Regions from separate parts of the Streptomyces sp. NPDC060232 genome, predicted to be linked through region 2. Evidence: riboswitches for the same ligand, from Rfam matches in the RefSeq annotation. Region 2 holds a riboswitch; the other holds the start of a gene.
What was found. A riboswitch is a leader RNA that binds a small molecule or an ion and turns the genes downstream of it on or off. The one in region 2 is predicted to bind ZMP and ZTP.

Region 1 (11,877 bases), on a different contig from region 2:
CGCAGCAGGTGGAGCAGCCACACCGCGCTCACCGCGTCCAGCGAGCCCGAGCGCACGGGCAGCCGGGCGGCGTCGGCGAGGGCCACGGGGACGCCGCGGCGCAGCGCCGCGGCCGCCATGCCGTGGGAGGCGTCGGCGCCCAGGACGCGCAGTCCGGGGCGCCCCAGCCGGGCGGTGACGATGCCCGTGCCGCAGCCGAGGTCGAGGAGGGTTCCCACCTCGGCCGGGAGGAGGCTGAGGACGGCCGCCGCGGCGGCCTCGGCGCGCGGGGGGCCGCCGCGGGAGGCGTCGTAGAACCCGGCCTCGGCGTCGTAGTCGAGCAGGGGTTTCGCGGTCGGTATGTGCGTGGTCATCAGCTCGCGCCGTGGGCGGGGGCGAGGGACTCCACGCGCTCGGCGAGGGCGAAGTCGGTCTCCGTCACCACGCCTCCGGCGTCGTGGCTGTGCACGGAGAGCCGCACCGTGTCGTAACCGAGCGTCAGGTCGGAGTGGTGGTTCAACTCCTGCTGGACGGCGGCGATGTGGGCGACCAGGGCGCTCGCCGCGACATGCGACCGCAGGCGGTAGGTACGGATGATCCGGTCGTCCTCGAAGGCCCAGCCGGGGAGTTCCCTGAGCCGGTCCTCGATCTCCTTCTGCGACAGCGGTTCACTCGGCATGCACCGGCTCCTTTTCCCCGTGACGTGTAGTCAAGGTTCCCACAGTGCGCGCCGGAGCGAACCTTTCGCGCCATAGTGCGCTCGGGTACTTCTGCACCTTCCGCCTCCGGCGGCCGCCCTCTAGGCTCCTGCGCCGGACGTGACTGTTACCAGCGGTAACGAGGGGGGCATTCGCCATGGCCGGCACCGGGAGTTCCAGGCGTACGTTCATCGCGGGCACGGGCGCCGCGGCCTTGTCGGCCCAGGCCCTGACCGGCCTGGCGGCTCCGGCGGCGGCTGCCGCCCCCGCCGCACCCGCCGCGGCGCCCACCGCGCCGAACGGCCGGCACGTCGCCGTACTCGGCGGCGGGGTGGCCGGGATGACCGCGGCGCACGAACTCGCCGAGCGCGGATACGCCGTCACCGTGTACGAGCGCCGGGCGCTCGGCGGCAAGGCCCGCAGCATGGACGTGCCGGGCAGCGCCCGCGGCGCCCGCAGGCCGCTGCCCGCCGAGCACGGCTTCCGCTTCATCCCGGGGATCTACCACAACCTGCCCGACACCATGCGGCGCATCCCCTTCCCCGGCAACGCGAACGGCGTGTGGGACAACCTGGTGGCCCCGCCGGAGATGATGTTCGCCCGCGCCGGGGGTCGTGAGGACCTGCGCGGCCCCATCCCCTGGCCCGGCCACTCCCCCGCCGCGCTCACGCCCGAGGAGGTACGGCGCGCCCTGTCGGGGATCCTGCAGACCCTGGTCAGGCTGCCTCCGTACGAGACGGCGTACTTCGTCGACCGCGTACTGGTCTTCCTCACCAGCTGCGACGAGCGGCGGGCCGAGGTCTGGGAGCACACCCCGTGGTGGGAGTTCACCCGGGCCGGGCGGATGTCGAACGAGTACCAGCGCATCCTGGCGGTCGGCGTCACCCGCAACATCGTGGCCACCAAGGCGGAGGAGGCCTCCACCCGTACGGTCGGCACCCTCGGCGAGGCCTTCGTCTTCAACCTCCTGGGCCGCGGGGCGGACGGCCCGCCGGACCGGATCCTCAACCTGCCCACCAACGAGGCGTGGATCGACCCGTGGGAGGCCCATCTGCGCTCCCTGGGCGTGGAGTTCAGGGTCGGCTGGACGGTACGGGAGGTGCAGTACGGGGGCGGCCGGGTGAGCGGGATCGCGGTCGAGGACCCGGACGGCGCCCGGCGGACCGTGACCGCCGACCACTACGTCAGCGCGCTGCCCGTCGAGCACGCCCGGCGCACCTGGAGCGCGGGGCTGCGGGCCGCCGACCCGATGCTGGGGCGCTGCGACAGGCTCCAGACGGACTGGATGACCGGCATCCAGTTCTATCTGACCGAACGGGCCCCACTGGTGCACGGCCACATCAACTGCATCGACTCACCCTGGTCGTTGACGGCGATCCAGCAGGCCGAGCACTGGCCGGCGCGGGACTTCCCCGCCGACTACGGCGACGGAGCGGCGGTCGACTGCCTGTCGGTGGACATCTCGGAGTGGGACAAGCCGGGGATCCTGTACGGGAAGACGGCCAAGCAGTGCACCCGCGACGAGGTGGCGCGCGAGGTGTGGGCCCAGCTGAAGGCCTCCCTCAACGACACCGGGAAGACGCCGCTGTCGGACTCGAAGCTGCACTCGTGGTTCCTGGACCCCGGTGTGGACGGGCTCGGCACCCCGAACCCCACCAACCAGGACGAGCTGCTGATCCACCCGGTCGGCACCCTCGCCAACCGGCCGAGCGCGAACACGCGCGTCCCGAACTTCTTCCTCAGCGGGGACTACGTCGCCGTCGACATCGACCTCGCGACGATGGAGGGCGCCAACGCCTCGGCCCGCGCGGCCGTCAACAGCCTGCTGGACCGGGACGGTTCGACGGCCAGGCGGTGCACCGTCCGGCCGCTGTACCGGGCGCCGGAGATGGAGGGCGCCAAGCGGCACGACCTGTGGCGCCACCGCCTCGGCCTGCGCAACGTCTTCGATGTCGGCTGACCGCGGCGGGGCCCGGCCCGGCTCGCTCGGCTACCGTCGAAGCCATGACCACCTCGACACCCACGGTCGGCGCCCTGCTGCGCACATGGCGGCAGCGGCGCGGGATCAGCCAGCTGGAGCTGGCGGGCCGCGCCGACTCCTCGTCCCGGCACATCAGCTTCATCGAGACCGGGCGGTCCCGGCCGAGCGAGGAGATGGTCCTGAGGCTCGCCGACCGCCTGGACGTCCCGGTACGGGAACGCAACGCCCTGCTGCTGGCCGCGGGTTACGCACCGCACTACGCGCAGACCGCGCTGGACGACCCGTCGATGGAGACCCTGCGCGAGGGCATCGAGCGGCTGCTGACCGGGTACGAGCCCTGTCCCGCGCTGGTCGTGAACGCCACGTACGACGTCGTGGCCGCCAACCGGGGCATCCTGATGCTGCTGGACGGTCTGCCGGAGCACCTGCTGACGCCGCCGCTGAACGCGATGCGGATCACCCTGCACCCCGAGGGCCTGGCCCCGCGGATCCGCAACCTCCGGCAGTGGCGCGGGCACCTGCTCGCCCAGATGGAACGCCAGATCGCGCTGGCCCGCTCCGAGCCGCTGCGCGCGCTGTACGAGGAGGTCTGCGCCTATCCGGTGGCCGAACGCCCCGGCGGCGGCGCACCGCAGGAGCCTGTCACCTCCATCGCGCTCCCGCTGGTCATCGAGCACGACGGTCACCTGCTGTCCTTCGTGTCGTCCATCGCGACCTTCAACACCCCCATGGACGTGACCGTCGCCGAGCTGGCCATCGAGACGATGCTCCCGGCCGACCCGGCGACGGTGAAGTACCTGCGCTCACTCGGCGACTGAGCGCAGGGCGAGCTGCTGGAGCACGGCGAAGCCTGCGACGGTGAGGGCCTGCGCCGGAATCCACACGGTCCCGGCGAGGGTCGGCGAGAACCACACGGCGAGGGCCGCCAGGCTCAGCGCGGCCCAGGCGTAGTTGGTCCCGACGACGGCCTTCACGGCGAGCACCGGGGGCCGGCCGCGCGAGGCCAGCAGGCCGACGGCGGCGCCGTACAGCACCAGCGGGACGCCGAGGGCCAGGAGCAGCCCGGGCCCGACGCCGAGCAGCCGCCCGAGCGGCGCGGAGAAGGCGACGTAGGCGAGGCCGTTGCCGGTGGTGACGACGGCGTCGAGGGCGAGGAAGCGACGCAGCGCGAGCTGTGGGACGGCGGTACGGGCGAAACCGGCGAGCAGGGTAGCGGACATGGGGGATCAGCCTCCGTCGAGGTCGAACGGCCAGGTGGGAGCCGGGCCCGGAACCGAGTGCGCGGCCCCGGGACCCGACGCCCCCACGGTGCCGGGCACCCCCGCGGGGGGTCGATTACCTCCGAGGTCATGCCAACGCTTTTTGAGGTGGGCGTCAGGAAACATGGGGGTTCCCGTGGTTCGGCCGGGGGCGGGGGGCTAGGCTGCTCGCAGCCCGATCCACTCGAACGCCTTGTCGACATACGGAGAATCAACCGGTGCGAGCCGCCGCCAGACCCGACCTCGCCGCGATCTGGCGGCGCGTCGGGGCACTCGCGGAGCGGTGCGGCCGGGACCCGGCCGAGGTGCTGGCGGTGGGGCGGCTGAGCCACCTGTCCGGCGTCGAACCCCGGCGGATCCCGCCGGTGGTGGCGGGCACGGCCGCCGAAGTGCCGCTGGAACGACGCGTGCACCAGCGGTTCCGGCTGCTGCGCGCGACCCGCCGCGACAAGCACGGCCGGGAATGGCCGCTCGCCGCCATCGCCCACGACTTCGGCGCCCCCGGCGCCTCCCTCGGCCCCCTCAACGCGGGCACCGGGCTGCTGCGGCTGGGCCACGCGGCCGGCGTGCAGCGGTTCTTCGGCGTCTACGCCGGCTTCCTGCTGGCCGACTGCAAGAGCGCGGTGGAACGCGCCCTCGCCCTGTCCGCCACCACCGTCTCCGACGGCCGGGAGGACCTGGAACACCTCTCGTACCTGACCGGCATCACGCCCCAGGCCGTCCGGCAGACCCTCGACGGCAGGCCGCCCCGACTCCCCCTGAAGGAGCAGGTGCACCAGCGGTTCGAGCACCTGCGCCGTACCCGTCCGCGGGAGGACGGCCAGGCCCATTCGCTCACGGCCATCGCCAAGTCCTTCGACGCGTCGGGGCAGTCGCTGACCCGTCTGGCCCAGGGCGAGGGCATGCCGAACCTCGCCGCGGCCGCCGGAATCCAGCGCTTCTACGGCGTCGACTGCGGATTCCTGCTCGCCGACGACACCGAGGCGCTCGCGACGGCGCTCGCGCTGATCGAGGGCGAACTGGAGTGCGTGGTACGGGAGCAGGAGAATCCGATGCTGGCCGTGCTGCGCGCGCATGACGTACGGAGCATCGTCACGCGGGCCGGCCGACTGTCGCCCCAGGGGTGGAAGTCGCTGGCCGACCACTTGGACGACCTTCTCGCGCGCGAGGGGCGGCTCGGGCTTCCGGGCACGGAGGGCGGGGCGCCGGCCGAGGGCGCCGCCGCCGAGGGAGAAACACCATGAGGAGCACACGGGCCGTGCGCGAGCTGGGCCCCGAACCGCTGGAGGGCGCACGCCTGACGGCGTCGGCCGATGTCGGGGAGACCATCGGCTCGCGGTGCGCCGCCTGCGGCCCACCGCGCGGCACCGGACGGAAGGCGGCCTTCCACTTGGCCTCGTTCCCGCCCGGCACCGCGAGCGGGTCCGGCGGAGGTCCGGGCCGGGACCTCCGGCCCGCACCCCGGCGGCATCCCGCGTTCCCACCTGCCGCCGCCCCGGGGGGGGCGAGCGCATCAGGTCCGCACTCGGCTGGGGAAGCCCCGCGCCACGCCGTGACCAGCACCAGCCAGTCGCCGCACCCTCACGCCGATGCCCTCAGCACGGCCCTGACAGAGAGCACGCCACGATGAACCAGTCCTCCCCGCCCCGCCACGCCGTCGTCATAGGCGGCAGTCTGGCCGGCCTCCTCGCGGCCGCTGTCCTCGCCGAGCACGCCACGGTCACCGTCATCGACGCCGACCCGCTGCCGGAGGGTCCGGCACCGCGCCGCGGACTCCCGCAGGCCCGGCACACCCATCTGCTGTGGTCGGGCGGCGCCCGGGCCATCGAGCGGATCCTGCCCGGCATCACCGGCGACTGGACCAAGGCCGGCGCCATCCGCCGCAGCCTGCCCACCGACCTGGTCACCAAGACCGCCCAGGGCTGGATCCCGCGCTGCGGCGAGAAGCAGTTCAACATCTCCTGCAGCCGCGACCTCCTCGACTCGGTGGTCCGCGCCCGGGTCACCGCCCTCGCCGGGGTCACCACCCTCCAGCAGAGCCGCGTACGGGGCCTGGAGGGCACGGCGGCCCGGGTCACCGGTGTCCGGGTCGACACCCCCGAGGAGCAGGACCGGCTGGTGACGGCCGATCTCGTGGTCGACGCCAGCGGCCGCGGATCGCGCGCCCGGACGTGGCTCCAGGCACTCGGCGTGAGCGGCATCCGGCAGGCCGAGGTCGACTCCGGTCTCGTCTACGCGACCAGGATCTTCGAGGCCCCGGCCGGCGCGCACGAGATGGGCTTCCCGATCGTCAACGTACAGTCCGACCCGCGGGTGCCCGTGCCCGGCCAGACCGCCACGATCGTGCCCATCGAGAACGGCCGGTGGCAGGCCACCCTGTCCGGCACCCGCGGCGGCCAGCCGACCGGTGACCCCGACGCGTTCATCCCGTTCGCCAGGTCCGTGCGCGACCCGATCGTCGGCGAGCTCCTGGAGCACCGCAAGCCCCTGACGGACGTCGCCGTCACCCAGGGCACCGCCAACCGCCGCATCTACTTCGAGAGGGCCGAGCTGCCGGACGGCTTCTTCGCCGTCGGCGACTCCGTCGCCACCTTCAACCCGCTCTACGGGCAGGGCATGACCGTCGCCGCCCAGGGCCTGCTGGCCGTACGCGGCCTGCTGCGGGCGAAGGGCCTGGCCCATCCGGGGATCGGCCGCGAGGCGCAGCGCGTCATCGCGCCCCAGGTCGCCACCGCGTGGGAGCTCGCCACGTCGCAGGACATCCTGTATCCGGGCGCCACCGGGATGAAGCCGCGCGCCGGCACCGGCCTGCTCAACGGCTACGTCAACCGGCTGATGACGGGTGCCACCACCGACGAGGCGCTCACCGCCGCCCTGTTCAACGTCCTCACCATGAGCATCGAGCCCACCCACTGGCTCCGCCCGTCGGTGGTCTGGCACGTGGCGCGCGCCTCCGACCGGGGTGCGCTGAAGGCGCCGCCGCTCACCTCGGCGGAGCGGGCCGTCGCCGGGCTGGACCCGGCGCCCGGCACGAGGACCGGCGCCGGGGCCGGGGAAACGGGTGCCGGGGGCACGGGCGCCGAGGCCGCCCCCACCGGTCCGGCAGGCGACCCGGTCGGCCCTGCCGACCCCGTCGGACAGGCCCGGTGAGGCGCAGAAGCGCCCGACCCGGGCCTGAGCCGGGCGTCGCCTGAGTACCGGGAAGCGCGGAACGCCCCGGACCGGGGTCCGGGGCGGTGCGCCGTACGCGCCGATCGGCGCGCGCGTCGGATCGGCGGGCGGATCAGAGGTCCGCGAGGTCCAGCCCGGCCTGCGCGGCGGCGGCCCGCACGGTCTGCTCCAGCAGGACGGCGATGGTCATCGGGCCGACACCGCCCGGGACCGGCGTGATCAGCGAGGCCCGGGCCGCCGCCGACTCGAAGTGGACGTCGCCGACGTTGCCCTCGTTGTAGCCGGCGTCCAGGACCACCGCGCCCGGCTTGATGTCCTCGCCCCGGATGAACTCGGCCTTGCCGACGGCGGCGACCAGCACGTCCGCCTGGCGCACGATCGAGGAGAGGTCGCGGGTGCGGGAGTGGCAGTAGGTGACGGTGGCGTTCTGCTCCAGCAGCAGCATGCCGGCCGGCTTGCCCAGGATCGCGCTCCGGCCGACGACCACGGCGTGCTTGCCGGTCAGGTCCACGCCGTACTCGGCGAGCAGGCGCATGATGCCGCCCGGGGTGCAGGAGACGAAGCCGGGCAGGCCGAAGCCCATGGCCGCGAAGGAGTGCATGGTGACCCCGTCGACGTCCTTGCCGGGTGCGATGGCCTCGAAGGCGGCTCGCTCGTCGATGTGGTGCGGGACGGGGTGCTGGAGCAGGATGCCGCTGATCTCCGGGTCCTCGGAGAGCGCCGTGATCGCCGCGACCAGCTCCTCCGTCGTGGTCGAGGCCGGCAGCTCCACGTGGCGGGAGGTGATCCCGGCCTTGGCGCAGCGGTTCTGCTTCATGCGGACGTAGGTGACGGAGGCGGGGTCCTCGCCGACGAGCACGGTCGCGAGGCAGGGCGCGGTGCCCGTGCGCTCGGTGATCTTCGCCGCGAGGGCGGCGGTCTGCTCCGAGATGCGGCGGGCGAGGGCGGTGCCGTCCATCAGCTGGGCGCTGCCGGTGGCGGGGACAGTCTGGGCAGTCGTCACGGGGTCTCCTGAACGTCGCTGCGGATCGCGGTTCGCCCAGGCGCGCGGCAGTCGGCGTACGGGAGGTCCTGAGGTACGCCGGGCCGCTCCCCGGTGGTGATCCACCCGAACGCCAGTCACGGCCCGCCGACCACTGTAGTCGACCAATCCGGTGGTCGCCCGGCGCCCGACCTGCGACGATCGATGTATGACGCGTACTTTCGACCATCTTGTCGCCGAGGCCGAGTCCGTCTCCGTGGACGGCTGGGACTTCTCCTGGCTCGACGGCCGCGCCACCGAGCAGCGTCCCTCCTGGGGCTACCAGCGCCTGATGGCCGAGCGCCTGGCCCAGGTCCGGTCCGCCCTGGACATCCAGACCGGCGGTGGCGAGGTCCTGGCGGGATCCGGCCCCCTGCCGCGCCTGACGGTGGCCACGGAGTCCTGGCCGCCCAACGTCGAGCGGGCGACAAGACTGCTGCACCCGCTGGGCGCGGTGGTGGTCGCCGACTCCGACGAGCCGCCCCTGCCCTTCGGCGACGAGGCCTTCGAGCTGGTGACCAGCCGGCATCCGGTGACCATCTGGTGGGACGAGATCGCCCGGGTGCTGACGCCTGGCGGCAGGTACCTCTCGCAGCAGGTCGGCCCGGCGAGCGTCTTCGAACTCGTCGAATACTTTCTCGGACCCCAGCCGGAGGAGGTCAGGCGTGCACGGCACCCCGACGACGCGGTGGCGGACGCCACGAAGGCGGGTCTCGAAGTGCTGGACCTGCGCTCCGAACGGCTGCGTGCCGAGTTCCACGACATCGGAGCCGTGATCTACTTCCTGCGGAAGGTGATCTGGATGGTGCCCGGCTTCACGGTCGGGCAGTACCGGGACCGCTTGCGCGAGCTGCACGACCGGATCGAGCGCGACGGCCCGTTCGTCGCACATACCGCCCGCTTCCTGATCGAAGCCCGCAAACCGGACTGATGCGGAAGGCGGACGGTTCCACGCCGCATCCGGTTGCCCGGCCGCGGCGTGGCGCAGGTCACTCAATTCAGCGCGTAACGAATCGACTCGGGCATGCGATGAACCGACAGGTGTCCTCGCGCGGCCCGGAATACAGACCCCCCTCGGGTCTGTTTCCCGAGTTCGCGCGATGATGTCCCGCCCACCTCCTTATCTGTTCGCAACGAGAGGCTCCTTGTGTCGCTCAGCCCGTCCCGTACGTTCCCTCCGGAGATCGCCGAATCCGAGGCCCTGGTAGCGCTCGTCGAGCGCGGCCGCGAGCAGGGTCACATCAACGGTGACGACGTGCGCCAGGCCTTCGAGGCCGGCCGCATCCCGGTGGACCAGTGGAAGCGGGTCCTGCGCAGCCTGAACCAGGTCCTCGACGAGGAGGGTGTCGCCCTTCACGTCAGCGCGGCCCCCGCCACCAAGGCTGCCGCGAAGAAGCCCCGCAAGGCTGCCGCCGCCCCCGCCCGTACCGTGGCCAAGAAGGCCGCCGCCGCGCCCCGCCCCATCGGTGCGCGCAAGACCGCGGCCTCCGCCGCGGCCACCACGGTCGCGTCCACCGCTTCGGCGATATCCGCTCCGTCGGCCGCCGCTGCCGCGGAGGCGGCGCCGGCCGAGGCCGCCGCCGAGCCGAAGAAGCGCACGGTCAAGAAGACCGCCGCCAAGAAGACCGCCGTGAAGAAGACCGCCGCGGCGAAGAAGACCAGCGCCAAGGACGCCGACGAGGGTGAGACCCCGGTCGTCGAGGGCGAGGACTGGGCGGCCGAGGACCTCGCCGACGAGGCCGAGGAGGAGGCCCCCAAGGCCGGCGCCCAGGGCTTCGTACTGTCCGACGACGACGAGGACGACGCCCCGGCCCAGACGGTCATGGTGGCCGGTGCCACCGCCGACCCGGTCAAGGACTACCTCAAGCTCATCGGCAAGGTGCCGCTCCTCAACGCCGAGCAGGAGGTCGAGCTCGCCAAGCGCATCGAGGCCGGTCTCTTCTCCGAGTACAAGCTCGAAGAGGAGGAGGACCACAAGCCCGCCTTCAAGCGCGAGCTGGAGATCCTCGTCGAGGACGGCCGCCGGGCGAAGAACCACCTGCTGGAGGCCAACCTCCGTCTCGTGGTCTCCCTCGCCAAGCGCTACACCGGCCGCGGCATGCTCTTCCTGGACCTGATCCAGGAGGGCAACGTCGGCCTGATCCGCGCCGTGGAGAAGTTCGACTACACCAAGGGCTTCAAGTTCTCCACGTACGCGACCTGGTGGATCCGGCAGGCGATCACGCGTGCCATGGCCGACCAGTCGCGCACGATCCGCATCCCCGTGCACATGGTCGAGATCATCAACAAGCTCGCCCGCGTGCAGCGCCAGATGCTCCAGGACCTGGGCCGCGAGCCCACCCCGGAGGAGCTGGGCAAGGAACTCGACATGACCCCCGAGAAGGTCATCGAGGTCCAGAAGTACGGCCGTGAGCCGATCTCCCTGCACACCCCGCTGGGTGAGGAGGGCGACAGCGAGTTCGGTGACCTCATCGAGGACTCCGAGGCGGTCGTGCCGGCGGACGCGGTGTCCTTCACGTTCCTCCAGGAGCAGCTCCAGTCGATCCTGGGCACGCTCTCGGAGCGCGAGGCGGGCGTGGTCTCCATGCGCTACGGCCTCAACGACGGCCAGCCGAAGACCCTCGACGAGATCGGCCGCGTGTACGGGGTGACCCGTGAGCGCATCCGCCAGATCGAGTCGAAGACCATGTCGAAGCTGCGCCACCCGTCGCGTTCGCAGGTCCTGCGCGACTACCTCGACTGAGCCGGCCCCTTCCGGAACGCCCCCGACCTGCGATTGCGCGGGCCGGGGGCGTTCTGCGTCCCGCGGTGGGATCGTGGGCGTACCGCCGACGGCGCACCGCCCGCCGAGCAGCGGGTGGGACGCCTTCTGGGCGGGTGGCGGCAGCCCGCGCGGTCACACCGTCCGGCATCCGGTTCTTCCGGGCTGCCGCCCTGTTCAGGTTTCGAGGAGGTGTTTGAGCTTCTCCTCGTTCAGCGGGATCTCCTTGCGCGCGTGCGGCTTCACGACGAGCGGTACGAGGACCTTGCCGATGCCGTGGCCCTCGAAGTCGAGGCTCAGGGTGAGCCGGGAGCGCGTGCCGTCGCCCAGGGGCTCGACGGCGGCGCGGACGTCGCCGCGGACGGGGCCGTCGATGCCGTGGAGGTGCCAGGTCCTGGGCGGGTCGTACTCGGTGACTTCCATGGTCGTCGGGAACTCGCGGCGGCCGATCCGCCGCCGTACGGCGATGAGCGAGCCGACGGCCGGGTGGTCGGCGCCCCGGACGGACACGGCGCTCTTCTGCCACTCCGGCAGGTGGGAGGCGTCCGACAGGTAGGCGAAGACCTCTTCGGGGCTCCGGTCGATCTCGATGCTTTCCCTGATCGCGGACATGGCGACCCCTTCATGCCCCCGGATGCCCCCAAAGACGCTGTCCTTCCACGCTACCGCGCAGGTCAGGTGGCCGTCCGCTGCCTGCGCGCGGCCATCACGGCGTAGACGGCGACGCCCGCGAAGAGGAAGAGCACGCCCTGGTAGACGGCGGCGTATCCGGAGCCGGCCACCAGCCACATGGAGAAGCCGAAGGCGAGGACGGCGAGGGCGCCGTCGCGGACCAGGCGCCCCCGGTGGACGCGCTCGCCCCGGCCGGAGAGCAGGAAGTAGATCTGAGCGGCGGTGGAGAGCAGGTAGGGCACGGTCGCGGTGAAGGTGGTGACGAGGACCAGGATCTCGAAGACGCCGTCGGAGCCGGCCGTGTAGTTGTAGACGGTCAGGGCGGAGGCCAGGGA
Region 2 (17,784 bases):
CGGCGCCGAAGTCGTCGCCGTGGGAGCCGACCGCGCGAACATCGCCGGCCTGGAGCGGGCGGAGAAGGCCGGGATCCCCACCTTCGTCTGCCCGGTGAAGGACTACGCAAGCCGCGTCGAGTGGGACGCCGCCCTCACCGAGGCGACCGACGCGTACGCACCCGACCTCGTCGTGTCGGCCGGTTTCATGAAGATCGTGGGCAAGGAGTTCATCGACCGCTTCGGCGGCCGGTTCGTCAACACCCACCCCGCCCTCCTCCCCGCCTTCCCCGGAGCCCACGGCGTACGGGACGCGCTCGCCTACGGCGCGAAGGTCACCGGCTGCACGGTCCACTTCGTCGACAGCGGCGTGGACACCGGTCCGATCATCGCCCAGGGTGTGGTCGAGGTCCGGGACGAGGACGACGAAGCCGCTCTGCATGAGCGCATCAAGGAAGTCGAGCGAAAGCTGCTCGTCGATGTCGTGGGGCGCCTGGCCCGGCACGGCTACCGCATTGAGGGACGAAAGGTAACAATCCAGTGACCGCCGCAGACACCGCAGCGAGCAACGACCCGACCACGACCCGGCGGCCGATCCGGCGTGCTCTCATCAGCGTCTACGACAAGACGGGACTGGAAGAGCTGGCCCGCGGCCTGCACGCGGCGGGCGTCGCGCTCGTCTCCACCGGCTCCACCGCCTCGAAGATCGCCGCTGCCGGGGTGCCCGTCACCAAGGTGGAGGAGCTGACCGGCTTCCCCGAGTGCCTGGACGGCCGGGTCAAGACCCTGCACCCGCGCGTGCACGCCGGCATCCTCGCCGACCTGCGCCTGGAGGACCACCGCAACCAGCTCGCCGAGCTGGGCGTCGAGCCCTTCGACCTCGTCGTCGTCAACCTGTACCCGTTCCAGGCCACCGTCCGGTCGGGTGCCACTCCCGACGAGTGCGTCGAGCAGATCGACATCGGCGGGCCCTCGATGGTCCGCGCCGCCGCCAAGAACCACCCGTCGGTCTCCGTGGTCACCAGCCCCGCGCGCTACGCCGACGTCATCGCCGCGGCCCAGGGCGGCGGCTTCGACCTCACCGCCCGCAAGCGGCTGGCGGCCGAGGCCTTCCAGCACACCGCCGCCTACGACGTGGCCGTCGCCTCCTGGTTCACGAACGCGTACGCCCCGGAGGGCGAGGAGGGCGCGCTGCCCGAGTTCCTCGCCGGCGCCTGGGAGCGCAAGTCCACCCTGCGCTACGGCGAGAACCCGCACCAGGCCGCCGCCCTCTACACGGACGGGCAGCCGGGCGGGCTCGCCAACGCCGAGCAGCTGCACGGCAAGGAGATGTCCTTCAACAACTACGTGGACACCGAGGCCGCGCGTCGCGCCGCCTACGACCACGAAGAGCCGTGCGTCGCGATCATCAAGCACGCCAACCCGTGCGGCATCGCCGTCGGCGATGACGTCGCCGCCGCCCACCGCAAGGCGCACGCCTGCGACCCGCTGTCGGCGTTCGGCGGCGTCATCGCCGTCAACCGTCCGGTGACCGTCGAGCTCGCCGAGCAGGTCGCGGAGATCTTCACCGAGGTCATCGCCGCCCCCGGCTACGAGGACGGGGCGGTCGAGATCCTGGCCAGGAAGAAGAACATCCGCGTCCTGAAGGTCGACGGGACCCCGCACCAGCCGGGTGACCTCAAGCCCATCAGCGGCGGTGCGCTGCTCCAGCAGAGCGACCTCTTCCAGGCCGAGGGCGACGACCCGGCCAACTGGACCCTGGCCACCGGTGACGCCCTGTCCCCGGCCGAGCTCGCCGAGCTGGCCTTCGCGTGGCGGGCCTGCCGGGCCGTCAAGTCGAACGCGATCCTGCTCGCCAAGGACGGCGCCTCGGTCGGCGTCGGCATGGGCCAGGTCAACCGGGTCGACTCGGCGAAGCTCGCCGTCGAGCGGGCCGGCGCCGAGCGCGCGCAGGGCTCGTACGCCGCGTCCGACGCCTTCTTCCCCTTCCCGGACGGGCTGGAGATCCTGACGGCCGCCGGCATCAAGGCCGTGGTCCAGCCCGGTGGTTCGGTCCGTGACGAGCAGGTCGTCGAGGCCGCGCGGAAGGCCGGCGTGACGATGTACTTCACCGGCACCCGGCACTTCTTCCACTGAGTCCCGCTCCCCCCGACACGGCGAAGGCCGCGACCCGCACTGCGGGTCGCGGCCTTCGCCGTGTGCGGACGGCAGCCGGTTCAGTACTGCGGGCGCCGGAAGTAGTCGCCCGCCTTGGCGAGGCCCACGACGATCCAGATGCCGAGTCCGGTCATGAGGCCGTTGAGCAGCAGGGCGAGGATCATGCCGCCGACCGGCGTGCCGCTGCCGCCCATCGCGACCAGGTTGACGAGCAGGCCCAGGCCGCTGAAGAGGGCGAGCAGCGAGCCGTAGACGATGCCGGAGACGCGGACCCCGCCACGGCCCTTGCCGAGCTTGGCGGCCGTGAGGATGGCCCACAGCGAGAAGGCCAGGCCCACCGCCACGATGACGAAGATGACGGCACCGCCGACGGCGGCGGCCTCGTCCGCGCTGCTGCCGTACGAGTCGCCGGAGCCGGAGAAGGCGGCGGCGAACAGGGCGCCGCCCACCAGCGCGAGCAGCGTGCCGAGCACCTGGAGGCCGCCGAGGACGAAGAGGATGACGCGGGCCGCCTTCACACCGCCGGGCATCTCCATGTGGGGGCCCGGGTAGCCGCCCGGACCTCCCGGGTAGCCGGCGGGGCCGCCGGGGTAGGCCTGCGGGGCCTGCTGCGGGTAGGCGTAGCCGCCCTGCGGCGGGATGCCCTGCGGGGCCTGCTGCGGGTAGCCGTAACCGGGCTGGCCCTGCGCCGGCTGCTGTCCGTACGGATTGTGCGGGTCGCCGAAACTCATCTGGGGTGTTCCTCCGTGGAAATGCGGGGACGCACGGCAATGAGCGCGGAGGAATCCTGCACGGTGCGGTCCGCCCCCCGGCACTGCCCGCGGTACTCAGTCGTTTTCATCGTCGTCGGACCGGCGAGTCATTGTCCAGCCGGTTGGCATACAGGCGGTCACTTGTTGTGCAAGTGCAATGAATCCTGAGGTCCTGCGAGCGCCTTGACTGGAACCAGGGCCACCTCATCCGGGAGGATGGAGGCATGACCGCCCAGATTCTCGATGGCAAGGCCACCGCGGCCGCGATCAAGTCCGAACTGACCGCCCGTGTGGCGGCCCTGAAGGCCCGGGGCACCACCCCCGGCCTCGGCACCCTGCTGGTCGGCGACGATCCGGGCAGCCGCTGGTACGTCAACGGCAAGCACAAGGACTGCGCCGAGGTCGGCATCGCCTCCATCCAGCGCGAACTGCCCGCGACGGCCTCCCAGGAGGACATCGAGGAGGTCGTGCGGGAACTCAACGCCAACCCGCAGTGCACGGGCTACATCGTCCAACTCCCGCTCCCCAAGGGCATCGACACCAACCGGGTCCTGGAGCTGATGGACCCGCTGAAGGACGCCGACGGCCTGCACCCCACCTCCCTGGGCCGGCTCGTGCTGAACGAGCCGGGCCCGCTGCCCTGCACCCCGTACGGGATCGTCGAACTGCTGCGCCACCACGGCGTCGAGATCAACGGGGCGCACGTCGTCGTCCTCGGCCGCGGGATCACCGTCGGGCGGTCCATCGGCCTGCTGTTGACCCGCAAGTCCGAGAACGCCACCGTGACGCTGTGCCACACCGGTACGCGCGACCTCTCCGGGCTGCTGCGCCAGGCGGACATCATCGTCGCCGCCGCCGGGGTCCCCCACCTGGTCAAGCCCGAGGACGTGAAGCCGGGCGCGGCGGTGCTCGACGTGGGCGTCAGCCGCGACGGGGCCGGGAAGATCGTCGGCGACGTGCACCCCGGCGTCGCCGAGGTCGCGGCGTGGATCTCGCCGAACCCGGGCGGCGTCGGCCCGATGACCCGCGCCCAGCTGCTCGTCAACGTCGTAGAGGCGGCGGAGCGGGCCGGCCGTGCGGGCTGAACCGGGCGCCGAGCACGTGAACGGGAGCGGCGCGGCCAAGTCCCGCCGCTTCCCGTCCGTCACGCGGGACACGGCCCGTCCCGAGGGCAGCGGCCGAGCCGTCCCGGGGGCCGTGTCCACGCCCGCCCGCCAGTGGCCGATGCTCAGCGTGCTCGCCGCGACCGCGGTGGGGCTGCTGACCACGGCGCTCGGGCAGGCCCGGGCCGGCTGCCTGGTGATCGGCGTGGCCCTGATCGCGGCGTCGGTGCTGCGGCGCGTGCTGCCCTCGGTGGGGATGCTCGCGGTGCGCTCCCGCTTCACGGACATGATCACCTACGGGCTGCTGGGCGTGGCGATCACGCTGCTCGCCCTGGTGATGGAGCCCAGGCCGCTGCTGGAGATCCCGTTCCTGGAGAGCGCGGTCCGCTTCACCGTGCGCTGAGCGGGCCGGGCGGGGCGGATCCTCCCGGTCGAATGGAAGTCCGGGAACGGGCCGCGCCTTCGAAACGCCGGGGCGCGTGTGCCACGCACCACAGGGACCCGGGGGTTGGGCCGCGCCCGGGTCGGATAGCCTGACCGCGGATGTCTCTTCACGTCAAGATTTACAGGGGAGCGGCGTCCTCCAGCACATGGGGCAGGGACGCCCCACCGCCAGCTGTCTAACGGAGAAGGCCATGACCCGCACTCCTGTGAATGTCACCGTCACCGGCGCCGCCGGCCAGATCGGCTACGCGCTGCTCTTCCGTATCGCGTCCGGTCACCTGCTCGGCGCCGACGTGCCGGTCAAGCTCCGCCTCCTGGAGATCCCCCAGGGCATGAAGGCCGCCGAGGGCACCGCCATGGAGCTCGACGACTGCGCCTTCCCGCTGCTCGCCGGCATCGACATCTTCGACGACCCGAACAAGGGCTTCGAGGGCGCCAACGTCGCGCTGCTCGTGGGCGCCCGCCCGCGCACCAAGGGCATGGAGCGCGGCGACCTGCTCGCCGCCAACGGCGGCATCTTCAAGCCGCAGGGCCAGGCCATCAACGCGCACGCCGCGGACGACATCAAGGTCCTGGTCGTGGGCAACCCGGCCAACACCAACGCGCTCATCGCGCAGGCCGCCGCCCCGGACGTACCGGCCGAGCGCTTCACCGCGATGACCCGCCTGGACCACAACCGCGCGATCTCGCAGCTGGCCGCCAAGACCGGCGCCGCCGTCTCCGACATCAAGCGCCTGACGATCTGGGGCAACCACTCGGCGACCCAGTACCCGGACATCTTCCACGCGGAGATCGCCGGCAAGAACGCCGCCGAGGTCGTGGGCGACCAGGCGTGGCTCGCCGACACCTTCATCCCGACCGTCGCCAAGCGCGGCGCCGCGATCATCGACGCCCGTGGCGCGTCCTCCGCCGCCTCGGCCGCCAACGCCGCCATCGACCACGTGCACACCTGGGTCAACGGCACCGCCGAGGGCGACTGGACCTCGATGGGCATCCCGTCGGACGGCTCCTACGGCGTCCCGGAGGGCCTGATCTCCTCCTTCCCCGTCACGTGCAAGGACGGCAGGTACGAGATCGTCCAGGGCCTGGACGTCAACGAGTTCTCCCGCGCCCGCATCGACGCCTCCGTCCAGGAGCTGTCGGAGGAGCGCGACGCGGTCCGCGAGCTCGGCCTGATCTGATCCGTCGCTCCTCACCGAGGAGCGCGGACCCTTGCGCCACCTCGGCGTCAGAGCACCGACCGAAGCGCCCCGGCCCCCACAGGCCGGGGCGCTTTGGCGTGATTACGCCTGTCGCAAGTTGTAAGGGAAATCTAAGGTCGGTCGGTGACCGAGAGCCCGATTCCCCGCCAGCACCCAGGCGCCCCGCTGGACGACCCCCGCACCGGCCGTCCCCCCGTCGACCCGGCGGTCAGCGAGGCCGGCCGCTTCCTGTGCGCGGGCACCTACCTCGACGCCGGGTACCGCGACCGCGTCATCGAGGAGCTGTACGTCCACGAGGAGCGCATCGTCGCGCCCTCCTACGGCTTCGACGCCTCGCGCGTCCTCGCCCACGCCCTGCGCGCCCGCCGCGCCGAACTCGGCTGGGCGGTCGGCATACTCGGCGCCTGGTTCGCGGGGTCCCTCCTCACCGGGGGCGCCCTCGTGGTGGTGCTCTTCCCGTTCCTGCTGCTGAGCCTCGCCGGCTGGCTCAGGGCCCGCTCCGGGCTGCTTCCGCGCCTGCTGGCCCTCGTCGTGCGCCTCTACGCCTGGTGGAACCTGGCCGTCATCGTAGTCCTCGTCCTCGGGATCTGGCTGGCTCTGCTCGGCGCCTTCGGAGACGACGACGAAGGCCCCGTCGGACTCGGGGCGCTGCTCTTCTCCCAGGGCATCGGCGGCCCGGCGGCCGGCTTCGTCCTCGGATGGATCCCGGCGGTCTTCGCCGCGGTCGTCACCGTCGTCGGACTCCAGCGCGGCCACGTCGCCCGGACCATCGCCACCGACCTCAACCGGGAGCGGTACGCCCACCGTTCCACCGACCCGGCGGAAGCGGAGCAGGGCGTACGGTTCGCCCGCGTACGGCAGCGCATCCTGCACGAGCAGCACTCGCCTATGGTCCTGTACGACATCAACGATCCGTTCGTCGGGGCCGGTGAGGCCTACCGGCCCTGGCAGGTGTCCTTCGAGCTGCGTCCCCGCGAGGACCTCGAACCCGGCCGCGAACCGCAGCCGCTCACCAACGCCCGCATCATCGCGGGCATCGTGCCCCTGTTGGACCAGCTGCGGGTGCCCTCGCCGCACGGCTCGCCGCAGGCTGAGGCCGCTGTACTGGACCGCCTGCGCGAGCTGGTTGTCGACAGTTGCGTGTTCCTGCCGGGCGGCGGCCTGGACCACCGCGACGAAGGCCCGCACCTGCGGGCCGACTTCGAGGCGCACCGGGCCGCCGCCGTCGAGGAGGGCGGCGAGCGCCGCCGCTACTTCCTGCGCGTCCGGGTCGGCGGCTGGGACGAGAACCTCGTCGTCACCGTGTTCGTACGGGTCCACACCCAGGGCGGGATGATGATGGTGGAGGTGGCGCCGCACGTGCTGCTGCCCGTCCACGTCGCCTTCCACAACGCGGACGCCGACGCCCACCGCTACCTGAACAACAGCCGGTTCGGAAAGGCCGTCTGGGCGCTGCGGCACACGCCCGCCTCCTTCACGGCCGCCCTCGCCACCCTGGGCCGCGGCATCGCGAGCTGGTGGCGGATCGTCACCGCCGGCCACGGCGGGGCGCGCCCGGAGGGGCCGCGGGCGTCGGTGCGCGAACTCGCCGCGCAGGACAACGGATCGCTGTTCCACCTCATGGACCTCGACCGGTATCTGAAAACCATTCAGGACCGGATCGTCGCCGGCATTACCGTGGTCCTGGACGAGAACGGCTGGTACACCGAGGCCTTCGCACGCCAGGCCGACGTCCACATCAACGCGCACTTCGGGGACGTGAGCAACAGCTCGATCAGCGTCGGCGGCACCGGGAACCACAACAGCACACACAGGGGGAGCCATGGCCACAGGTGACGGGGGAGCGCAGGAGCCCACCGTGCGGTTCGGCAACATCCACGGCAGCGCGGTCAGCGTCGGCGGTTCGAACAACACGAACACCGTCCACCAGGGCGGTACGGGAGCGGACGCGCCCGGCGCGGCGGAGCTGCTGGAGGCGGTGCTCGCCCTGCGCGAGGCCCTCGTACGGGAGGCACCCCGGGGCGCCGACCGGACCGCGCTCGACGCCGAACTGGACGGGGTCGCCGAGCAGCTGGAGGGCACCGAGGCGATCCGGCCCGGCCTGGTCACCCGGCTGCGCGAGGCGCTGCAGCGGTGGGCCCCGCTGGTGGAGTCGGTGAGCGCGGCCGCTGCCCTGGGCAGCCTGCTCGGCGCGCTGGGGGGCTGATCCGTGGCTCCGGCACAGCCGCCGTCCGGCCCGCGCCGCTGGGACGCGCAGGCGCAGCGCTGGGTGGCGGACCAGGCCCCGGCCGGGCCTGCGGCACATCCTCCGGCCGGGTCCCCGCCGGGCACCGTCCAGGGCCTGCCGCCGCTCCCGCCGCAGCCGCCGACCGCGCCCGCACCTGCGTACGAACCGCCGCCCGTGCCGCCGCCGCCCGGTCCCCGGCCCGCCGACCGGCCGCGCGGCCGGTGGCTGACCCCGGCGACGGCGGGCATCGCGGTCGCCTCCGTGGCGATCGGCGCGGCGGCCGTGTGGTTCGTGGCCCGGGACACGGGCGACGCGGACCACACGGGGGAGAAGAACGGGACGGTGACCTCGGGGGCTCCGACGGGGTCCGGCAACGGCGCGTCCACGGCCACCGCCGCCCCGTCCACCACTGCCGGACCGACCCGGACGCCCACCCCGAGCCCCACCGGCAGCGGGCCGGGCGCCGGAGCCCACGAGACGAAGCAGGACGCGGCGGGCTTCACCATCGCCGTTCCGGCGGGCTGGGCACGCGAGGAGCTCAAGGAAGGGGTCTTCTACCGCTCGGCCGACCGGAGCGCGCTGATCCAGGTGTTCCGGGTGTCGGAGCCGGAACTCAGCCCGCTCCAGGCGGTCAGGCAGGCCTCCACCTACCTGCGGGGCGGCACCCGGGGGTACGAGGAGATCAGCGTCGGCCCGGTGCCCGGCAGCTCCGGTGCGGCGGAGCTCGTCTACCAGTACGACAGCGAGGAGTCGCGCGGGGTGCGGCGGGGCGTCGAACGGGTCTTCCTCGCGCCGGACGGCACCAAGTGGGCGCTGCTGACGGCGGGCCCGGTCGCCGAGTGGGAGGCCACGCAGGACCACCACGCGGCGGCGCTGGCGGCGTTCCGGCCGACCGGCTGACGGGCCGGCCGGCCTCCCGTCCCGGCCGGGCCCGGTCAGCCCGGTCAGCTCTTGTACAGGCCCGGCTTGTAGTGGCCCGGCACCATGCGCGTGGTGACACCGATGCGGTTCCACACGTTGATCGTCGCGATGACGGCGATCAGCTGGGCCAGCTCGCGCTCCTCGAAGTGCGCCGCGGCCTTCGCGTACACCTCGTCGGGCACGAAGCCTTCCGTCAGGGCCGTGACGGCCTCGGTGAACTCGATCGCGGCGAGCTCCTTCTCGGTGTAGAAGTGCCGCGACTCCTCCCAGGCGGCCAGCTGCACGATCCGCTCGACGCTCTCACCGGCGGCGAGCGCGTCCTTGGTGTGCATGTCGAGGCAGAAGGCGCAGTGGTTGACCTGGGAGGCCCGGATCTTGACGAGCTCGACCAGGGACGGCTCCAGGCCCTTGCGGGCGGCGAGCTCCAGGGCCAGGACGGCCTTGTACACCTCGGGGGCGAGCTTCGCCATGTGCATGCGCGGAGTGTGCTCGGGGGCGTGGTCGTGGGCGGGGGACTGGGTCTGCCGGTTCTCGGCGGTGGTCGTCATGTGATCCACGCTAGGAGCGAGGCGGCCCGCCGGTATGGTCCATATCCATGACGGATCCTTGGGCCACTTTCGGAGCCGACCTGCATCTGGACCTCTCCGCCGGGCGCGGTCTGCGGGCCGGGCTCACGGAGGCGTTGCGGGAGGCCGCGCGCAGCGGGCGGCTGGCGGCCGGCACTCGGCTGCCGTCGTCCCGGACCCTCGCGGCCGACCTGGGCATCGCGCGGAACACGGTCGCCGAGGCGTACGCCGAGCTCGTCGCGGAGGGCTGGCTCACGGCCCGCCAGGGCTCCGGCACCCGGGTCGCCGAACGGGCCCGCCCCCGCCGGGCCGCGACCGCCGCCCCCGTACGCCGCCCCGCGCGGAGCGGGCCCGCGTACAGCCTGATCCCCGGCACCCCGGACCTGGGCGGTTTCCCGCGCGCGGCCTGGCTGTCGGCGGCCCGGCGGGCCCTGACCGCCGCCCCGAACGAGGCCTTCGGCTACGCGACCGACGGGCGCGGCCGCGTCGAGCTGCGGCGGGCGCTCGCCGGCTACCTGGCGCGGGCGCGCGGGGTGTACGCGGACCCGGACCGGATCGTGCTGTGCGCCGGGTTCCTGCACGGGCTGAAGCTGCTCGCGGAGGTGCTGCGGGCGCGGCGGGTGCGGGAGGTCGCCGTGGAGGGGTACGGCCTGGACTTCCACCGGGACGTGCTGGTGCGGGCGGGGCTGCGGACCAGGCCGCTCGGGGTGGACGGCGAGGGGGCCCGTACGGGCGGGCTGACCGCGGCGGCGGGTGCGGTGCTGCTGACCCCGGCCCACCAGTTCCCGACGGGCGCCGCCCTGACCCCGGCCCGCCGGGCGGCGGCGGTCGACTGGGCCCGGACCACCGGCGGACTGATCCTGGAGGACGACTACGACGGCGAGTTCCGCTACGACCGGCAGCCGGTCGGGGCCCTCCAGGGCCTGGACCCGGACCGGGTGGTCTACCTCGGCACGGCCAGCAAGTCCCTCGCCCCGGGACTGCGGATCGGCTGGATGGTGCTCCCGCCGGGCCTGGTGGAGGAGGTGACCGCCGCGAAGGGGTACACGGACTGGACCTCCAGCGCGCCGGACCAGCTCACGCTGGCGGAGTTCATCGCGTCCGGGGCGTACGACCGGCACGTGCGCGGCATGCGGCTGCGCTACCGGCGGCGGCGCGACGAGCTGGTGGCGGCGGTGGCCGGCCGGGTGGCGGGGGTCTCGGGGATCGCGGCGGGCCTGCACGCGGTGCTGGACCTCCCGGCGGGCACCGAGCGGTCGGTTCTGCAGTCGGCGGCCTGGCAGGACCTGGCCCTGTACGGCCTCTCCGCCTTCCGCCACCCGCAGGCGGAGGTCGCGCCGCGGGACGCGCTGGTCGTCGGCTACGGGACCCCGTCGGACAGTGCCTGGTCGCCGACCCTTGCGGCGCTCGCCGCCTCACTGCCGTGACCGAGCCGGGCGCGCCACCGCCGCGGGGGGCTCCGCCCCCCGGCCCCCCGCGCCTCAAACGCCGGCGGGGCTCGAACGCGGCGATTTCGGCTCACCGAAGCGGGAGAGGGCCAGGGAGCCGGCGACGGCCACCGCGAAGCCCGTCACCGCCAGCCACGTCAGGCCCTCCCGGGTGCGGTCGCCGAGCCAGACCACGCCCACCACCGCCGGGCCGATGGTCTCGCCGAGCACCAGGCCGGCCGTCGCGACCGTCACCGAGCCGCGCGCCAGCGCCGAGGTGAGCAGCAGGAACCCCGCCGCGCCGCCCAGCAGGAGCGCGTACAGGGCCGGGTTGGCGAAGTCCCACACCGAGTCGGTGAGCCGCACGGAGACCTCCACCACGCCGAAGCCCGTGCCCGACCCCAGGCCGAGGACCAGGGCTCGCGGCCCGTCCGGCAGCCCGCCCGCCACCGCCCCGACCAGCAGCACCAGCACCGCCACCCCCAGCAGTCCCAGCTTCAGCGCGGGCGAACCCGTACCGGTGCCCTCTTCCCCCGCGGAGAGCCCCAGCATCAGCAGCCCCACGCACACCGTGCCCACCGCACACCACTCCGCCGGGGAGAGCCGCACCGCCATCAGCCGCGACGCGACCACCGCCGTCACCGCCAGACTGGCGGCCAGCGCGGCCCCGACCACGTAGATCGGCACATGCCGCAGCGCGATGATCTGCAGGACGAATCCGGCCGCGTCCAGGCCGAGGCCCAGCACGTAGCGCCACTGCCGGGCGGCCCGCAGGAACAGCGCCGCGTCCACCCCGGACCCGCTGCCGGGCTCCACCGCCCGCGTCGCGACGGCCTGCAGGACGGACGCCGTGCCGAAGCACACCGCCGCGCCCAGGGCGCAAATCATCCCAATCAGCACGAACTGACTCTAGGTCACGGATCTCACGGCGGCCGGATTCCATCGGCCGGGGACCCCGTTCTAGTCTGTCGGGAGCACGCCAGGCCCCAGGGGGAGCAGCAGACATGGACATCAGCAGCACCAACCAGCGCCGTATGCGCTCAGGCGCCGTCGCCCTCGGAGGCATGGGCCTGCTCGCGGCCACCCTCGTGGCCTGCGGCAGCAGCGACGAACCGGACCGCCGCTGCGCGTCCCGCTCCACGCTGAACCACCTGAACAGCAAGGAGTGCAAGACCGGCGGAACCGGCGCGTACTACTACGGCGGCCACGTCAGCAACGGCAAGGTCACCGGCGGCAGCTTCGACAAGTCCGCCGTCACCCGCGGCGGCATCGGCGGCCACTCCAGCTCCAGCGGCGGCTGATCACACGATGCAGCGGCACACCATCGAGCCCCGCCCCGGCTGGCAGAAGACGGTCGAGGAGCAGGGGCTGATCTACCCCCTCACCCGCTACCCCGACGACTCGCTGCGCCCCTACTGGGACGAGAGCGCCTACTACTCCTTCTCCCTCCCGGAGATCGAGGCGCTGGAGAACGTCGTCGAGGAACTGCACGCCATGTGCCTGGCCGCGGCCGCGCACATCGTCGAGCACGACCGCTTCGCCGACCTCGGCATCACCGACCCCGAGCTCGCGGCGCTGATCACCGAGTCGTGGCGCCGCCGCGCCGAACAGCCCTCCCTCTACGGCCGTTTCGACCTGCGCTACGACGGCAGCGGCAGCCCGGCCAAGATGCTGGAGTACAACGCGGACACCCCCACCTCCCTGGTGGAGGCGGCCAGCCCGCAGTGGTTCTGGATGGAGGAGCGGTTCCCCGGCGCCGACCAGTGGAACTCCCTCCACGAGCGCCTCGTCGACGCCTGGCGCCGCCAGGCGGAGCTGCTGGCGCCCGGCCCGCTGCACTTCGCGCACTCCGAGACCGACGAGCTCGGCGAGGACCTGATGACGGTCGCCTACCTCCAGGAGACCGCCGACCAGGCAGGCCTGGAGACCCACGCCCTGTCCGTCGAGCAGATCGGCTGGGACAGCCTGTCCGGCCGGTTCGTGGACGACAAGCTCCGCTTCATCCGCAGCTGCTTCAAGCTCTACCCGTGGGAGTGGCTGGCCACGGACGAGTTCGGCCCGCAGGTCCTCGGCACCTACGACCACGGCGGCGGCTCCGGCACCACCTGCTGGATCGAGCCGCTGTGGAAGATGCTGCTCTCCAACAAGGCGCTGCTCGCGATCCTGTGGGAGCTCTTCCCGGAGCACCCGAACCTGCTGCCCGCCTACCTCGACGGCCCGCGCGAGCTGGCGGAACCCGGTTCGGCAGGCTATGTGGCCAAGCCCCTCCTCGGCCGTGAGGGCGCCGGTGTCACCCTGCACGAGCCGGGTCCGGACGGCGAGCCGTTCGTACCGCAGCCGGGGGAGCGGTACTGCTTCCAGGGGTTGGCCCCGCTGCCCGACTTCGACGGCAACCGGGTGGTGCTCGGTGCGTGGGTCGTCGAGGACGAGGCGGCGGGGCTCGGGATCCGCGAATCGGCGGGGCCGGTCACGGACGAGTACGCCCGCTTCCTGCCCCACGTCATCCTCTGAGGATCCGCTGCCGGACCGCCAAGGGCTGTCCCGCAATCCCTGGCGGATCAGCGCGCGGCGTCGGATGCGGTGCATCGCAAGGCGGAGGAGCGTCTTCATACTGGGCGTATGCGGGCGCTTCCGACAACGCGGCGAGGTGCCGTAGCCGGCGCCGCGCGCCCGCCGGGGATTACGGGACAGCCCTTACGCCGACAGCACCGACCGGAGCTGCTCCAGCCCCCAGTCCAGGTCCTCCTTGGTGATCACCAGCGGCGGGGCGATGCGGATCGTCGACCCGTGGGTGTCCTTCACGAGCACGCCCCGCTCCATCATCTTCTCGGAGATCTCCCGGCCCGTGCCGCGGGAGGGGTCGATGTCGACGCCCGCCCACAGCCCGCGGCCGCGCACGGCGGTCACGGCGCCCCCGCCGACGAGCATGCCCAGCTCGCGGTGGAGGTGGTCGCCCAGTTCGGTGGCCCGCTGCTGGAACTCGCCGGTCCGCAGCATCGCGATCACCTCCAGCGCGACGGCGCACGCGAGCGGGTTCCCGCCGAAGGTGGACCCGTGCTGGCCGGGCCCGAACACCCCCAGCACGTCCCGGTCGGCGACGACGGCCGACACCGGCACGACGCCGCCGCCGAGCGCCTTGCCGAGGATCCAGACGTCGGGGACGACCCCCTCGTGCTCACAGGCGAAGGTCTTCCCGGTCCGGCCGAGCCCCGACTGGATCTCGTCGGCCATGAAGAGCACGTTCCGCTCGCGGGTCAGCTCCCGTACGCCGCCCAGGTATCCGGCGGGCGGCACCAGCACCCCCGCCTCGCCCTGGATCGGCTCCAGCAGCACGGCCACGGTGTTCTCCGTGACGGCGTGGGACAGCGCGGTGAGGTCCCCGTACGGGACGATCTCGAAGCCGGGCGTGTACGGGCCGAAGTGGTCGCGGGCGTCGTGGTCCGTGGAGAAGGACACGATCGTCGTGGTCCGCCCGTGGAAGTTGTCGGCGGCCACCACGATCTTCGCGTGGCCGTCCGGGACGCCCTTGACCTCGTAGCCCCACTTGCGGGCGGTCTTCACCGCCGTCTCCACCGCCTCCGCGCCCGTGTTCATGGGCAGCACCATCTCCTTGCCGCACAGCGCGGCGAGTTCGGTGCAGAAGTCGGCGAACCGGTCGTGGTGGAAGGCGCGCGAGGTGAGGGTGACCCGCTCCAGCTGGGCGCGTGCGGCGTCGATCAGACGGCGGTTGCCGTGCCCGAAGTTGAGCGCGGAGTACCCGGCGAGCATGTCGAGGTATCTGCGGCCTTCCACATCGGTCATCCACGCGCCTTCCGCGGACGCGACGACGACGGGCAGCGGGTGGTAGTTGTGCGCGCTGTGCGCGTCGGCGGAGCGGATGGCATCAGCTGTTGTCGACACGGGGTCTCCGATCGTCCGTCTGGCCGGTGAAGCGGTGACGAGGGTGGCGTCACCTTCTTATCGTCGCTCGTATCCCGGAGGAAGAAACCTCCCCGCAGGCGACACTGCGGACTCGCTCATCTAGGGTGTTCGATACGCACGGCGACTGGCGTACGGAGAACCAACTCCGGGGGAGTCGTGCGCGCTCGACCGCATACAGGGCCGCTCGCCTGGGCCTCGCGGGGTACCGATCACATCGACCCCGGAGGAGCCCGCCATGTCCGCGAGCCGCCATCCCGCCCTGTCCGCGACCGATCCCGAACTGGCGTCCTACGTCGCCGCGGAGGAAGTCCTCCAGGCGGAGACCCTGCGCCTGATCCCCAGCGAGAACTACGTGTCCGCGGCCGTCCTCGAAGCCTCCGGCACCGTGCTGCAGAACAAGTACAGCGAGGGTTACCCCGGCCGCCGCTACTACGAGGGCCAGCAGAACATCGACCGGGTGGAGGCCCTGGCGATCGAGCGGGCCAAGGGCCTGTTCGGCGTGGACCACGCCAACGTGCAGCCGTACTCCGGCTCCCCGGCCAACCTGGCCGTGTACCTGGCCTTCGCGAAGCCCGGCGACACGGTCATGGGCATGGCGCTGCCGATGGGCGGCCACCTGACGCACGGCTGGGGCGTCTCGGCGACGGGCTCGTGGTTCCGCGGCGTGCAGTACGGCGTCCGCGCCACTGCGGATCCTGAAACGAATGGCCTGATCGACTACGACGCCGTGCGCGAGCTGGCCCTCGCCGAGCGGCCCAAGGTGATCTTCTGCGGCGGCACGGCCCTGCCGAGGACCATCGACTTCGCCGCCTTCGCCGAGATCGCGCGCGAGGCGGGCTCGGTCCTGGTCGCGGACGTCGCCCACATCGCCGGCCTGATCGCGGGCGGCGCGCACCCGTCCCCGGCGGACCACGTGGACGTCATCTCCACCACGACCCACAAGACCCTGCGTGGTCCGCGCGGCGCGATGCTGATGTGCCGCGAGGAGCACGCGAAGGCGATCGACAAGGCCGTCTTCCCCGGTCTGCAGGGCGGTCCGCACAACCAGACGACGGCGGGCATCGCGGTGGCGCTGCACGAGGCGGCGCAGCCGTCCTTCGTCCGGTACGCGCACGCGGTCGTGGCCAACGCCAAGGCGCTGGCCGCGGCACTGCTGGAGCGGGGCTTCGACCTGGTGTCGGGCGGTACGGACAACCACCTGATCCTGATCGACCTGACGGGCAAGGAGGTGCCGGGCAAGGTCGCGGCCAAGGCGCTGGACCGGGCGGGGATCGTCGTGAACTACAACACGGTGCCGTTCGACCCGCGCAAGCCGTTCGATCCCTCGGGCATCCGGATCGGTACGCCGTCGCTGACGTCGCGGGGGCTGACCACGGAGCACATGCCGCTGGTCGGCGACTGGATCGCCCGCAGCGTGGACGCGGCGGCCAAGGGCGACGAGCAGGCCCTGGCCGTGATCCGCACCGAGGTCGCCGACCTGATGGCTGCCTTCCCGGCCCCGGGCCTGCCGCTGTCGTAGCCCTGCGGCACCACTGCCGGGGGCTCCGCCCCCGGACCCCCGCGCCTCGAACACCGGTGGGGCTGGGAATCCAGCCCCGCCGGTGTTCGAGGCGCGGGTGCGGGCAGCGCCCACGGGCACCGCGCAGCGGGAACGAACCGGCCGAGGGCGGGCGTGAGCCCGCTCCGCACCTGAGAGAATGGGGCCATGGCTTCTGATCGTCCTCGCGCGCTCTCCGGCATCCAGCCCACCTCCGGTTCGTTCCACCTCGGGAACTACCTCGGAGCCATCCGCCAGTACGTCGCCCTGCAGGAGACGCACGACGCGTTCTACATGGTCGTCGACCTGCACGCGATCACCATGCCCCAGGATCCGAAGGCCCTGCGCGCGAACACCCGCCTCTCCGCCGCGCAGCTGCTGGCCGCCGGCCTGGACCCGGAGCGATGCACGCTCTTCATCCAGAGCCACGTGCCCGAGCACGCGCAGCTCGGCTGGGTGATGAACTGCATCACCGGCTTCGGCGAGGCCAGCCGGATGACGCAGTTCAAGGACAAGTCCGCCAAGGGCGGCGTCAACAGCGCCAGCGTCGGCCTCTTCACGTACCCGATCCTCCAGGTCGCCGACATCCTGCTCTACCAGGCGGACGCCGTCCCCGTAGGCGAGGACCAGCGCCAGCACATCGAGCTGACCCGCGACCTGGCCGAGCGCTTCAACAGCCGCTTCGGCCAGACCTTCACCCTCCCGCAGGCGCACATCGTCAAGGAGGTCGCGAAGATCTACGACCTCCAGGACCCGACGATCAAGATGTCGAAGTCGGCGTCGTCCCCCAAGGGCCTGATCAACCTCCTCGACGAGGCCAAGGTCACCGAGAAGAAGATCAAGAGCGCGGTCACCGACACCGAGGCCGAGATCCGGTTCGACACGGAGAAGAAGCCCGGCGTCAGCAACCTGCTCACGATCTACTCCACCCTCTCGGGCGAGTCGATCCCCGCCCTGGAGGAGAAGTACGCCGGCAAGGGCTACGGCGCGCTGAAGACGGACCTGGCCGGCGTGATGGTCGATTTCGTCACACCGTTCAAGCAGCGCACCCAGGAGTACCTGGACGACCCGGAGACGCTGGACTCCATCCTGGCCAAGGGCGCGGAGAAGGCCCGCGCGGTGGCCGCGGAGACCCTCGCGCAGGCGTACGACCGGCTGGGTCTGCTGCCCGCAAAGCACTGACGAACGCACCTGCGGAAAGACGGCTCTGGCACGAAGAGGGGTCCTGGCCGCACACTGGGGCGGCAGGAGTCCACAGGGACAAGCGGAGGAGAGACACGTGGGGACCGTAACGCTCGGCGTTTCGATCGCGGTCCCGGAGCCGTACGGCAGCCAGCTCCAGGAGCTGCGCGCGGGCTTCGGGGATGTCGCCGCGCACGGCATCCCCACGCACGTCACCCTCGTACCGCCGACCGAGGTGGAGGCGGACCGGCTCCCGGCGGTCCGGGCCCACCTGACCGAGGTGGCGGCCGCCTTCCGCGCCTTCCCGATGCGACTGGAGGGGACGGGAACCTTCCGGCCCGTCTCGCCGGTCGTCTTCGTCCAGAT

Region 1: another riboswitch for ZMP and ZTP. It lies ahead of ACFWFZ_RS14825 (bifunctional 5,10-methylenetetrahydrofolate dehydrogenase/5,10-methenyltetrahydrofolate cyclohydrolase); the one in region 2 lies ahead of glyA (serine hydroxymethyltransferase).

What each region holds. Positions count from the first base shown of each region.
Region 1 covers NZ_JBHXAG010000008.1:242,308-254,184, forward strand. Annotated here, with positions in the region: gene ACFWFZ_RS14790 (class I SAM-dependent methyltransferase) at 1-353, opposite strand, end outside; gene ACFWFZ_RS14795 (4a-hydroxytetrahydrobiopterin dehydratase) at 353-658, opposite strand; gene ACFWFZ_RS14800 (FAD-dependent oxidoreductase) at 835-2,637, shown strand; gene ACFWFZ_RS14805 (helix-turn-helix domain-containing protein) at 2,682-3,476, shown strand; gene ACFWFZ_RS14810 (hypothetical protein) at 3,462-3,878, opposite strand; gene ACFWFZ_RS14815 (hypothetical protein) at 4,136-5,161, shown strand; gene ACFWFZ_RS14820 (NAD(P)/FAD-dependent oxidoreductase) at 5,544-7,067, shown strand; gene ACFWFZ_RS14825 (bifunctional 5,10-methylenetetrahydrofolate dehydrogenase/5,10-methenyltetrahydrofolate cyclohydrolase) at 7,201-8,046, opposite strand; ZMP/ZTP riboswitch at 8,119-8,221, opposite strand; gene ACFWFZ_RS14830 (methyltransferase domain-containing protein) at 8,279-9,040, shown strand; gene ACFWFZ_RS14835 (RNA polymerase sigma factor) at 9,257-10,852, shown strand; gene ACFWFZ_RS14840 (SRPBCC family protein) at 11,048-11,482, opposite strand; gene ACFWFZ_RS14845 (amino acid permease) at 11,545-11,877, opposite strand, start outside.
Region 2 covers NZ_JBHXAG010000003.1:316,883-334,666, forward strand. Annotated here, with positions in the region: gene purN (phosphoribosylglycinamide formyltransferase) at 1-523, shown strand, start outside; gene purH (bifunctional phosphoribosylaminoimidazolecarboxamide formyltransferase/IMP cyclohydrolase) at 520-2,115, shown strand; gene ACFWFZ_RS07680 (hypothetical protein) at 2,196-2,867, opposite strand; gene ACFWFZ_RS07685 (bifunctional methylenetetrahydrofolate dehydrogenase/methenyltetrahydrofolate cyclohydrolase) at 3,113-3,973, shown strand; gene ACFWFZ_RS07690 (DUF3017 domain-containing protein) at 3,963-4,394, shown strand; gene ACFWFZ_RS07695 (malate dehydrogenase) at 4,627-5,616, shown strand; gene ACFWFZ_RS07700 (hypothetical protein) at 5,761-7,473, shown strand; gene ACFWFZ_RS07705 (hypothetical protein) at 7,460-7,843, shown strand; gene ACFWFZ_RS07710 (hypothetical protein) at 7,847-8,764, shown strand; gene ACFWFZ_RS07715 (carboxymuconolactone decarboxylase family protein) at 8,809-9,333, opposite strand; gene ACFWFZ_RS07720 (PLP-dependent aminotransferase family protein) at 9,381-10,778, shown strand; gene ACFWFZ_RS07725 (hypothetical protein) at 10,833-11,666, opposite strand; gene ACFWFZ_RS07730 (hypothetical protein) at 11,783-12,079, shown strand; gene ACFWFZ_RS07735 (glutathionylspermidine synthase family protein) at 12,087-13,289, shown strand; gene rocD (ornithine--oxo-acid transaminase) at 13,473-14,678, opposite strand; ZMP/ZTP riboswitch at 14,810-14,900, shown strand; gene glyA (serine hydroxymethyltransferase) at 14,935-16,218, shown strand; gene trpS (tryptophan--tRNA ligase) at 16,405-17,418, shown strand; gene ACFWFZ_RS07755 (2'-5' RNA ligase family protein) at 17,516-17,784, shown strand, end outside.